Fibrella aestuarina BUZ 2: one gene and its partner. Each later gene encodes a partner of the first gene's protein in a complex. Links are inferred from orthologs where the notes say so. Each region holds a gene or a part of one and is shown in the gene's direction. Other genes may lie near its edges.

Region 1 (8,353 bases):
GGTCTGCTGCCAGAATTTGGCGTCTATACCAGCCACAAGCCGTTGCCGCATGGACCCCGGTTGCCGATAATATGCGCCAACCTGCGCGTTGAATCGGTCGCGCTCCCGTGTGTTGCGCGTGCACACGCCTACGTTGCCATACACGCGCAGCCCAATGGGAAAATCACGACTGGCTGTGAAGTCGAGCAATTCGTAATTAACAGCGTTAGGCGTGTAATAATTGAGTTGATAGCGGATCACATAATCATCGCCAAGGTGCGAGGAGATGTGATAAAGCCGGATGCGGTAGCTGTTGCGACCCCGGCGCAGGTTGTACCAGAAACTTAGCCGATAGTCGGTGTTGATGATCTTGTAAACCAGTTGACCCGGCTTTTTGGCGAGCCGCGACGTATCGTTGAACACCTGAAACTGGGTGTACGAAGCCACATCGAGTCCAAACTCATGAGCCTGTCCGGGAGCGGTGGTGACACGGTAGAAGGGTTTATGAAACCCAAAGGCAAACGGAACGATGGTACCCTGGTTCAGCTCCCGGTCGCGCTTGTCGAAATCGGTGGCGTTGATGCGCCGTTCGCCGGTGGTATTGAAGTAGGGGAGGGCACTACCGTAGACCTGCGCTTCGAGCGGATCGAGCAGGATGGGCGCAAACAGGTGATTTTTGGGAAACCACTCTTTGCGAGGGTAAGCCGTTGTATCGGTAGCCGATTGAGAACGAACCGCGAGGCTCAGGAGGCACAGCGCCCCGGTCAGTAAAGCAACTCTCATGCAGTGAGGTCGTGGGGAAAGCACAAAGCTACCAAAAAACAGTGGGCCTCTCTCCAGTTCACCCCTCGCTGTTGCGCCATTACAAGATAAGGTGGTGCCCCGCGACGAAACAGCCCTGAACATGGGGAACGTACACATGTCTACGTCCTTACACTCGCAAAATGGGGCCATCAACCAACCTTTTGACCGTTGCGGAGTACTTACTGTGAGTAAGCGCCAATGGGGCTACTTATTTGGCGTCAATAAAACACACGCAACGATGGATGTACAGGAAAATATGGACGATGTCCGCCTCGATATTGAATCAGTCGGCTTCACCCTTAGTGATACGATGGAGGCGACGGTGCTTGAGTCGCTGGCCAAGCTGCGGCGCTTCTACAAGGGCGACGTGATCACGGCCGAGGTCTACATGAAGCTGGAGCCCAATCAGCGCAGCAACGAAAAACACGTAGGCATCAAATACGGCGTTCCCGGCAATGATGTCTTCGCCGACGATAACGGCGACGATTGGTATACGCTGCTCCACAACGTGGTGGCGAAGTTGCAAAAGCAATTGGAAAAGCGGTTCGGCAACCATACCAACGCCAACCGCGGCAACATCGACGACATTGACCCAGCCAGTTTGGCCTAGTTGTCAATAACTCAAACCGGCTGAGGAAAACGTACCTGGTTGAGTTGCCCACAATGGGTACGTCGGCTAGGTACGTTTGTTTTGTACGGCGACCTCATTCCACGTAATCTTGGGTCTGGACTATATATTAAAACGAAACGACGTACCGAATCGCTGGGTCAACCAGTCGACAGGTACGTCGTTTCTTTTTAATATAAGTTATAACCTATGAGGTCATTTACGATCCGCACATTTCGCAGCCTTCTGGGTCATCCAGAGAGCATTGCATGGCCGCGTAGGCGAGCTCGGCTTCCGATACCTGCGGGGCCTGCGCCGATGCTTGCGCAGCGTGCTCCTTGGCATAACCTACATAGTCGAGTGGTTTTTCGACCGGCGCGGTTTCGGCCATCGCGGGTTCGAGTTGTGGCTCGGCCTGCGGCTGCACCACGGTGAACTTCACGGCGTCGGTAGCGGCTTTGGTACGCAGGTAATACATACCCGTTTTCAGGCCCGCTTTCCAGGCGTAGAAGTGCATCGACGTCAGCTTGCCGAAGTTGGCATCCTGAATGTGGATGTTCAACGACTGCGACTGGCAGATGTAGGCGCCCCGGTCGGCGGCCATGTCGATAATGTGCTTCTGCTTGATCTCCCAAACCGTTTTGTAGAGGTCTTTCAGGTGCTGCGGAATATTCGGAATATCCTGTACCGAGCCGTTGGCCAGAATCAGGTTATTCTTCATCGCCTCGTTCCAGAGGCCCAGTTTCACCAGATCACGCAGCAGGTGCTTGTTTACCACCACAAACTCGCCCGACAGCACGCGGCGGGTGTAAATGTTGCTCGTGTACGGCTCGAAGCACTCGTTGTTGCCCAGGATCTGGCTCGTCGAGGCCGTCGGCATGGGAGCCAGCAGCAGTGAGTTGCGAACGCCGTGCTCAACCACCTGGGTACGTAGCGCATTCCAGTCCCAGCGGCCCGACTTTGGCGTTACCCCCCACATATCGAACTGGAATTCACCATTCGAGATGGGCGACCCTTTCCAGGTTTCGTAGGGGCCGTCTTTCTTCGCCAATTCCATCGAGGCCGTCATGGCCCCGTAATAAATCGTTTCGAAAATATCTTCGTTGAGGCGGCGGGCTTCGTCGCTTTCAAACGGCATCCGCAGCATGATAAAGGCATCGGCCAGACCCTGCACACCCAGACCGATCGGCCGGTGGCGCATGTTGCTCCGACGGGCTTCTTCAACGGGGTAATAGTTCAGGTCGATGATCTTGTTCAGGTTGCGAGTGGCAATCTGCGTGACCTCCATCAGTTTCTGGTGATCGAAGCGCAGAATGCCGTCGGTCCCCTTCGTGATGAATTTCGGCAGGGCAATGCTGGCCAGGTTACACACCGCCACCTCGTCGGGCGAGGTGTACTCCATGATCTCGGTGCAGAGGTTGCTCGACTTGATGGTGCCGAGGTTCTTCTGGTTCGATTTCCGGTTAGCCGCATCCTTATAAAGCATGTAGGGCGTGCCGGTCTCGGTCTGGGCTTCCAGAATCTCGAACCACAGCTCTTGTGCTTTTACCGTGCGGCGGGCGCGGCCTTCGCGCTCGTAGCGCGTATACAGCTCCTCAAACTCGTCGCCATAGGCATCGCTCAGGCCGGGGCACTCGTGCGGGCAGAACAGCGACCAGGTGTCGTTGTCTTCCACGCGCTTCATGAACAGGTCGGGCGTCCAGATGGCGTAGAACAGGTCACGGGCGCGGAGTTCTTCCTTTCCGTGGTTCTTTTTCAGTTGCAGGAAATCGAAGATATCGGCATGCCAGGGCTCCAGGTATACGGCAAACGAGCCTTTACGCTTCCCGCCGCCCTGATCAACGTACCGGGCGGTGTCGTTAAACACGCGCAGCATCGGCACAATCCCGTTTGAGGTGCCGTTGGTGCCTTTGATATACGTACCTGTGGCCCGCACGTTGTGGATGCTCAGGCCAATACCGCCCGCCGACTGCGAAATTTTGGCCGTCTGCTTCAGCGTGTCGTAGATGCCCTCGATGCTGTCGTCTTTCATCGTCAGCAGGAAGCAGCTCGACATCTGCGGTTTCGGCGTACCGGCGTTGAACAACGTCGGGGTGGCGTGGGTAAACCACTTTTCGCTGAGCAGGTTGTAGGTTTCGATGGCCGCGTCGATGTCGTCCATGTGAATGCCTACCGCCACGCGCATCAGCATGTGCTGCGGCCGCTCGGCAATGCGCCCGTCAATTTTCAGCAGGTACGATTTTTCGAGCGTTTTATACCCAAAATAATCATAGCCGTAATCGCGGTCGTAAATGATAGTCGAGTCGAGAACGGCGGCGTTGTTACGGATAACGTCATACACCTCTTTCGAAATCAGCGACGCATTTTCGCCCGTTTTGGGGTCGATATACGTGTAGAGCCGCTTAATCGTGCCCGAAAACGATTTGTTGGTTTCCTTATGCAGGTTAGAAATGGCCACCCGCGCTGCCAGAATAGCGTAGTCGGGGTGTTTGGTGGTCATCGACGCGGCTGTCTCAGCAGCGAGATTGTCCAGTTCGGTCGTCTTTACGCCGTCGTACAGGCCATTGACAACCTTCATGGCTACTTCGACGGGCTGCACATAGGCCGGATCCAGGCCATAGCACAGCTTTTCGATGCGAGCGGTAATCTTATCAAATTTGACCGATTCCCGGCGGCCATCTCGTTTGATTACATACATGGGCTTGTAGGTGTTAGAAAGATAGTAACGTGTTGAAAATAAAGCGGATATATGTTGATTGTGTGATTAGAATCCGTGTTAAGCTAGTGTTAAAGGTAGCCGAAAAGCGGCCAGAAACGGTAGCGTATCAACAACTCCTTAGAAAAATTAAACTCGATTTCGTTCGTGGTTTTATGCTTCTCAACTGAGCGTAAGCGACTTATAGAAGCCTATCGGGTGTCGGTTATAAAAAACATGCTATTGATTGCCGCGGGGTGGCCGTTCGTATAGGATCATCTGTGCTGATGCGTATATAATAGGGTGGCGAACGTCACAACGAACGCCTTCAAAATAGCGCTTCTGAAACCGTAAATGCCAGAGACTGACGGGTTTTTGTGATCCTTTTATTAGGTAATGGTTAAATGATCGAGAGGGGTGCGAAAACGCTTGTGTATCAGGCAAAAAGCCCGTACTTTTGCAATCCTTTTCGGACGGAAACCGAATTTGGCAGATAATCAAGACATTCATTATGAAAAAGGGCATTCATCCCGATTACCGTGAGGTTGTGTTTCACGATCTGACAAGCGACTACAAATTCGTGACCCGCTCGACGGTACAAACGAAAGACACGATGGAGTTTGAAGGCAAAACCTACCCCCTCGTGAAAATTGAAGTAAGCTCACAATCGCACCCCTTCTACACGGGTAAGAACGTGCTGCTCGATACGACCGGTCGTGTCGACAAATTCCGCAAGCGGTACGGCAAATAAGCCAGCAACTGCGCTTCGGATTTCCAGTAAAATGCCTCGGCCCAACCCAATAAACTGGTTAGGCCGAGGCATTTTTCGTTGATAACTCGCTTAGGCCTGCTGAATCAGAATAGCGTTTCTCTGGCCCGAGATACCGTCCGCTCTGAACTGACTGGCTACGTTTTCCTGCATGTAGTAGTAGGTGTCCCAATACGTGTCGGGCCTGGTCCAGACGCGCACGTCATAGACAACGCCGTTGTCGTTCAGGTGGTTAACCAATATGTCGTGGGCTTGATCGGGCAGGGCCGACGGGCAGGCGTCGATTACTTTCTTGATCGACGCGCGGGTGGCGGCCAAGTCATTCTGATTGCTAACCGCAAACGTCATATCAACCCGGATGAGGTTGCGGCCTGATACGTTGGTGATTGGTGCCGTCGATAAAGGTCCGTTAGGCAGGATGATGGTTTTGTTATCGGGCGTAACCAAAATGGTGTTGAAGATCTGAATGGCATCAACTGTGCCGGTAAAGCCCTGCGCGCTGATCAGATCGCCCACCCGGAACGGCTTGAAAATCAGAATCAATACGCCACCCGCGAAGTTGGACAGGCTCCCCTGCAACGCCAACCCGACCGCCAGTCCGGCCGCGCCAATGATCGCGACAAACGAAGTCGTTTCGATGCCCAGCGTACTGGCTACACTCAACAGCAGCAAGACACGCAATAAGCCACTGAACAGCGACAGTAAAAACGGCTGCACATCACGGTCGACGTGCCGGTTGTTCATCACCTTCGACAACAGCTTGACTAGTTGGCCAATGGCCCACAAGCCGATAATCAGGATGATAATGACCAACAGCAGTTTGGTGCCGTAGAGGGTCAGCAGCGCCAGGAGCTGATCCGATAGTTTGGCAAAATTCAAGTTCATATGCGTGTAGTAGAATGGTGGTTCGTGCCTATGACTTGATTAGACGATCAAAGTAACGGTATAGAAAAGCGCCGCGTTGGTTACCAGGCTTGTGCTACCGGGCAAGCGCCTGCACGCAGTAACTTAGCGGATCGGGAGGTATAACCTATTTTGAAAATTGTGTACATTGACCCAAAGCGCTCGAGTATGTCATGTGCTGCTACGCTCGCTCCTCACACGACCCTAGGCTAGAAAAAAGTGCAGACTTTCGATTGATTACGTTTCGATAACCAGATGACCCATGCGCCAATCGATAACGCTGTCTATTCCGCAACCCTGCTCTGAACGCTGGGAGACCATGCAACCTCTGGAACAAGGTCGGCATTGTGTTTCCTGCGAGCGGATAGTGCATGATTTTACCAGCTTCACCGATCAGGAACTGATCGCCTGGTTTGCCCAACAATCCGGTCCCGTTTGCGGGCGATTGCGCGATGATCAATTAGCGGTTGCGCTTTACGAGTCCCAGTCTGCTGCCCCACGATTCACAAGCTGGGTACGTTGGGCAATAGCTCTCGTAGTAGGCTGGCAGACAGCACGAGCGCAATCGAGCGTCCCACCCGCTGTGCAGTCTATAACGGTTGCGCCAGTCAATCCTATAAAAACAGTCGCCAACAATTCAGGTGTGGGACCACTTCGCTTTCAGGTTCGTGGTATGGTAGTCGACGAAGCCGGGCGGCCACTACCGGGTGTGTTTGTTATGAAAGAAACCAGTTCCACCTTCGTAAAAACAGATACCGAAGGTCGATTCGAGTTGCCTATCTATGCGACAGATCAGACTAAGGATTCGTTGCGGATTACGTTCTCGGGTGATAGCCGAGTCACTATCAATCTATCGATTAAGAAAGAGCCAGAGCCGGTACGCGTAATTATTCCTTTCGCGGCTGTTAAGGTCATATCAGGTGGTGGCATTGTGGTGCAACGGGCCAGTCTTCCTAAACGCGCCTGGTGGTCATTCAGGCGGTTGCTTCGATAAGAACAAACGCCCGGCTATCTGCGGATAGCCGGGCGTTTTGGCATTAACCTATAAGGTTTCAAAAACCTTACAAGCTTTTCAACTGCCGCAACGTCTCCTGCAAAGCAGTAATTTTGGCATCGGCATCGGCGGCTTTTTGGCGCTCACGCTCTACCACGTCAGCTTTGGCGTTGGCCACGAAACGCTCGTTGCTCAGCTTTTTCATGACCGAATCGCGGAAGCCGATGTTATAGGCCAGATCGCGTTCGGCGTTGGCAATCTCCTGCTCCACGTCAATTTCGCCGGCCAGGTCGATGTAGAATTCGTCGCTTTTGATCAGGAACGACGTAGCGTTTTCTGGTTTCTCCGATACGTAGCTGATCGTGGGTACGTTGGCCATCTTTGTAATCAGGCCTTCCAGCGGCGCAAAGCGCGCGGGTACGTCGGTACGTATCGAAAGCGGCAACTCCGTTTTTGGCGCAATCTGCTTGGCGTTACGGATGTTACGGATGCTGCTGATGATTTCGAACAACAACTCGAAATCGGCCAGTATGGCGGCATCCGCAGGTTGGGCCTGCGGGAATGGCGCCACGCACAAACTCTCGCCTTGCTGACGAGGAGCGATATCCTGCCAGATTTCTTCCGTGATAAACGGCATGAACGGATGCGCCAGTGCCATCAGGCGTTCGAAGAAGTTGATCGTCGCCAGGTACGTTGCTTCGTCGATGATACCGCTGAAGTTGCCGTCGGCGTCTTTTTCGGTGTAGTGCGTTGGCTTGATTAGCTCCAGGTATTGCGAGCAGAAATCGTCCCAAATCAGCTTGTAAACGCTCTGCAACGCATCCGAGATACGGAACTTGCTCAGATGATCGTCGATTTCGGTGAGGGTGGCGTTCAGTTTAGCCTCGAACCACCGCACGGCTAGTTGCGACGAAGAATTGTTGCGTTCGGCATTAGCTGTTTCTACCGTCCATCCCTTTACCAGCCGGAACGCATTCCAGATTTTGTTGCAGAAGTTACGGCCCTGTTCGCACAGCTTTTCGTCGAACAGCAGATCGTTGCCCGCTGCCGAGCTAAACAACATGCCCGTACGGACGCCATCGGCCCCGTATTGGTCGATCAGCACGAGCGGGTCGGGTGAGTTGCCGAGCTGCTTCGACATCTTCCGGCCCTGCTTATCGCGTACCATGCCCGTGAAATACACATTGCGGAACGGCCGTTCGCCCCGGAACTCAAAGCCCGCCATCGCCATCCGGGCTACCCAGAAGAAAATGATGTCGAAGCCCGTAACGAGGTCGTTGGTCGGGTAATAGTAGTTGATGTCGGCATTGTCGGGGTTGCGGATACCGTCGAATACCGAGATCGGCCACAGCCACGACGAGAACCAGGTATCCAGCACGTCGTCGTCCTGCGTGAGGTCGGCTTCGGTCATGGCAAACAGCAGTTTCTCGTGCTGCACCTTGCGCAGCGCTTCCCGCTTGTTTTTAGCCACGATGATGGTGCCGTCCTGCATATAGAAAGCCGGAATACGCTGCCCCCACCATAATTGGCGGCTGATGCACCAGTCGTGCGGATTTTCCATCCACGACCGGTACATGTTCTTGAACTTGGGCGGCACCAGGT
Region 2 (3,710 bases), 520 kb from region 1 along the record:
TGATTTACGATTTTTGTGCGCTTTCTACGTTAATCAGTTCATGACACGCCTTTCGTTCCTGCTACTCCCTTTAGTCAGTCTCTTCGTTGCCGCCTGTGGCTCCTCGCAGGAGTCAGCCGACTACGTACCCAAGCCTAAAGGGTACCCCCGCATCGATCTGCCGGCGGCCAGGTACGTTGCCATAGAGCCGGGCCATCCATACCAGTTTCAGGTGAACCAGATTGCCCGCGTGTTGCCCGATACGTTCAAACGAGCCGAACCGCACTGGATTTTCGTGTATTACCCCACGCTGAAAGCCACCGTTCAACTTACCTACAAGCCCGTCAATAACGACGTCGAACGGCTCCGCAATCTGCTGGGCGATGCCTACAAGCTGACGGCCAAGCACAACGTAAAAGCGTATTCGATTCAGCAGCAGAAAGTGAAACTGAAAAACGGCATTGCGGCCAGCCTGATTACCCTTGAAGGCGAAGTACCCACTCAGTTTCAGTTCGTCACGACCGACAGCACCCGCCATTTTCTGCGGGGCGCGCTTTACTTCGACACGGCTACGGCCAACGACTCGCTTGCCCCCGTGATCGACTATGTCCGCGCCGATATGATGCAGATGTTGAATACGCTAGTGTGGAAGAAGGACTAAGTTATCAATCAGCCGTATGGAAAAGGCTGGCTGAGTGCATCGGAACAGAAGCGACCCGGTGCATTCAACCAGCCTTCCCCGTATGAAACAGCGTCTTCTTCTCTTACTGGCCCTTTTTACTACGTTGCGGGCAACAGCGCAACAACCCAATCTAGCATCGACCTATCAGATTGCAGGCCGCTGTCACGATTATTATACGGCTCTTGGCCTGAAGGCCAGCATCTCTGCCGTTGTCGATGGCAAACGGCAGAGGTTGGGGGAATGTAACGACGCAGGCAAGTTTGAGCCCAAGACAGGAACCTTCAGTGTCTCCATCCCAACTCGTACTACTGAGTTGATTTTGGAAATGCCCGGCTATCGAACCGTCACCCTGAAGGTCAATTTTGCCGACGATAGACCAACTGACAGTCCATTTGCGCTATACTATCTTGGCGACATGACGCCTGTCGATTCATTACCGAAACCAGAAGACTTACAGCATAAACACGGTCAATTTCTGAATTGCCAGATTATCCTGCCCGATAGTTTGCACACCGATTTGCTTACCTACAAACTCACCAACCTAGAAACAGGAAAAAGCAACTGGGTTGGTACATCGGCTCGTAGGCATGAAGGCATCATCCGCCTGCCCGTGAGTGCCGAACCTGGCGAATACATGGCCACACTGACTGACAAGGAAGGCCGTTTGCTATCAGTCGAAACGGTACTTGTTAAGCCCGGTATTACGTTCAAAACCGTTCGCGCTCAGAAGCCAGCCGATCTGGCTCAAGAGCCTCTTCAACGTACCCAGCCCGCCGATCTTGATAGCGCCGCAAGCTCACTACCAACCACCGGCAACGTACCCAGACCCAGCATCACCGCGCCCAGCAGGACGACCCTCTATTTCGATCAAAGCAGATACACACTACGTACCCAGGTGCTACCCACACTCGACTCCCTGGCCGACGTGCTTATCAGTAGTCCTTTACAGGCTACCCTCACCGGCTATACCGATAATGTTGGCGCTCTAACGCCCAACATAACCTTGTCGGAGTATCGCACCCGCACGGTTGCCACGTACCTAGCGGGCCGCGGCGTACCCATCAGTCGGCTCACTACGCAGTGGAAAGGACCCGACTCCACGGCCACGCCCGATGCCACCGAAGCCGTTAAAGCTGGAAGTCGCCGCGTCGAGGTACGCGTAGCGCCCCGTCAGTAAGGAATTCGCTGTCGGCGTTCGTCCTTCCTTTCCGGCTTTATCCTTGTTTTTCAGTCAGATAACCGCTACATTTGCACTCCCGTTTTCGGGCGGGGAATACTTTGCTTCGTGCAATCGTCTGTTAATCAATAAATACCGCTCACAAATCCAGTGGATACGTTAAGCTACAAAACTGTTTCGGCCAACAAAGGGACCGCAAACAAGGAGTGGATCGTCGTTGACGCAAAGGATGCCATTGTAGGTCGTCTGGCTAGCCAGATTGCGGCCCGCATTCGTGGCAAACACAAGCCCAACTTCACCCCCCACGCTGATTGCGGTGACAATGTCATCGTAATCAACGCCGAGAAAATCCGGTTTACGGGCCGGAAAATGACCGAGAAAGTGTATGTGCGGCACACGGGTTATCCCGGTGGCCAGCGTTTTGCAACGCCCCGCATCATGCTCGAAAAAACGCCTGAGCGCGTTCTCGAACACGCCATCCGTGGCATGTTGCCCAAAAACCGTCTGGGCCGCCGTTTATTCACCAATCTGTACGTGTACACGGGTGAGACTCACCCCCACGCGGCGCAGCAACCGAAAGAAATCAAATTCTAACCAATGGAGCGTATTAACACCATCGGTCGCCGGAAAACCGCTGTTGCCCGCATTTACATGCAGCCAGGTAACGGAACCATCACGGTTAACGGAAAAGAACTGAACACGTACTTCCCGACCGAAGTACTGCAAATCATCACCCGCCAGCCGTTCGCCACGGTGAAAGCCGACGCAACTTACGACGTGAAAGTAAACGTTCGGGGTGGCGGCGTAACGGGTCAGGCTGAAGCTACGCGCATGGCCATCTCACGCGCGCTGGTTGAAGCCAATGCCGAAAACCGCCCGGCCCTCAAGAAAGAAGGCTTCCTGACGCGGGATTCGCGCATGGTTGAACGGAAAAAGCCCGGCCGGAAAAAGGCCCGTCGTCGCTTCCAGTTCAGCAAGCGTTAATAATGAATGTATAGTGCACAGTGAAGAATGTATGATGTGTTTGTTGGAGTACGCTACGCCGATTCAAAGACCATTGTTCATTCTACATCTTTCACTATCCATTCCCTTTCGTCCAGACCCCGCTTAGATGATGCCGATGTGGGGTGCTGCGTATTAATTTTTCAAACACATTTTTCTTAATCGGAAATGGCACAAGTTGAATATAAAGACCTACTCGACGCGGGTGTGCACTTTGGCCACCTTACGCGTAAGTGGGACCCCCGGATGGCTCCGTACATCTTCATGGAGAAGAACGGCATCCACATTATTGACCTCAACAAGACCCTCGCGTCGCTGGAAGAAGCACAGAATGCCATCAAAGGCATCGTGCGCTCAGGCCGTAAGGTGATGTTTGTGGCGACGAAGAAGCAGGCGCAGGAAATTGTGTCGGAAGAAGCACGTCGGCTGAAAATGCCCTACGTGACCGACCGTTGGCTGGGTGGTATGCTGACTAACTTCGCCACGATCCGCAAGTCGCTGAAGAAACTGCAAACGCTGGAAAAGACGCTCAAAGACGAAGCCCTCGTTAAGAACATCGCCAAGCGGGAGCGGCTGACGCTGACGCGCGAAAAAGAAAAATTAGAGCGGGTTTTGGGTGGTATTGTTGACCTGACTCGTCTGCCGGCGGCTATGTTCGTCGTTGACGTGAAGCGTGAAAACATTGCTGTTCTGGAAGCTAACCGCTTGGGCATCCCCGTGTTTGCCATGTGCGACACGAACTCAAACCCGAACCTCGTTGATTTCCCCATCCCAGCCAACGACGACGCCTACAAGTCGATCTCGTTGATCACGCTGGCCGTTGGGAAAGCCATCGAAGAGGGTTTGATGGAGCGCAAGCAGGACAAAGAC

What was found.
Region 2: FAES_RS02455 (region 1) and rplM share a complex: the UniProt entries of both Bacillus subtilis proteins name them as parts of the 50S ribosomal subunit. The link is inferred for Fibrella aestuarina BUZ 2 from one-to-one orthologs.

Annotation. Positions count from the first base shown.
Region 1 is NC_020054.1:630,222-638,574, forward strand. Bases 3,247-6,216 are described here. They hold FAES_RS02455 (type B 50S ribosomal protein L31), read left to right. Parts: upstream 3,247-4,596; coding sequence 4,597-4,836; downstream 4,837-6,216. Other genes in these bases: FAES_RS02450 (ribonucleoside-diphosphate reductase subunit alpha), read right to left, coding at 3,247-4,088; FAES_RS02460 (mechanosensitive ion channel family protein), read right to left, coding at 4,927-5,739; FAES_RS02465 (peptidase associated/transthyretin-like domain-containing protein), read left to right, coding at 6,020-6,216. In the rest of the region: FAES_RS02440 (DUF1207 domain-containing protein), read right to left, coding at 1-762; FAES_RS02445 (HPF/RaiA family ribosome-associated protein), read left to right, coding at 1,022-1,393; more of FAES_RS02450, read right to left, coding at 1,611-3,246; more of FAES_RS02465, read left to right, coding at 6,217-6,751; FAES_RS02470 (valine--tRNA ligase), read right to left, coding at 6,819-8,353. UniProt on the Bacillus subtilis protein: While neither of the L31 paralogs is essential, this protein does not seem to function as the main L31 protein.
Region 2 is NC_020054.1:1,151,483-1,155,192, reverse strand. Bases 1,021-3,710 are described here. They hold rplM (50S ribosomal protein L13), read left to right. Parts: upstream 1,021-1,988; coding sequence 1,989-2,432; downstream 2,433-3,710. Other genes in these bases: rpsB (30S ribosomal protein S2), read left to right, coding at 3,009-3,710; rpsI (30S ribosomal protein S9), read left to right, coding at 2,436-2,822; FAES_RS28845 (OmpA family protein), read left to right, coding at 1,021-1,838. In the rest of the region: gliding motility lipoprotein GldD, read left to right, coding at 41-640; more of FAES_RS28845, read left to right, coding at 723-1,020. UniProt on the Bacillus subtilis protein: This protein is one of the early assembly proteins of the 50S ribosomal subunit, although it is not seen to bind rRNA by itself. It is important during the early stages of 50S assembly.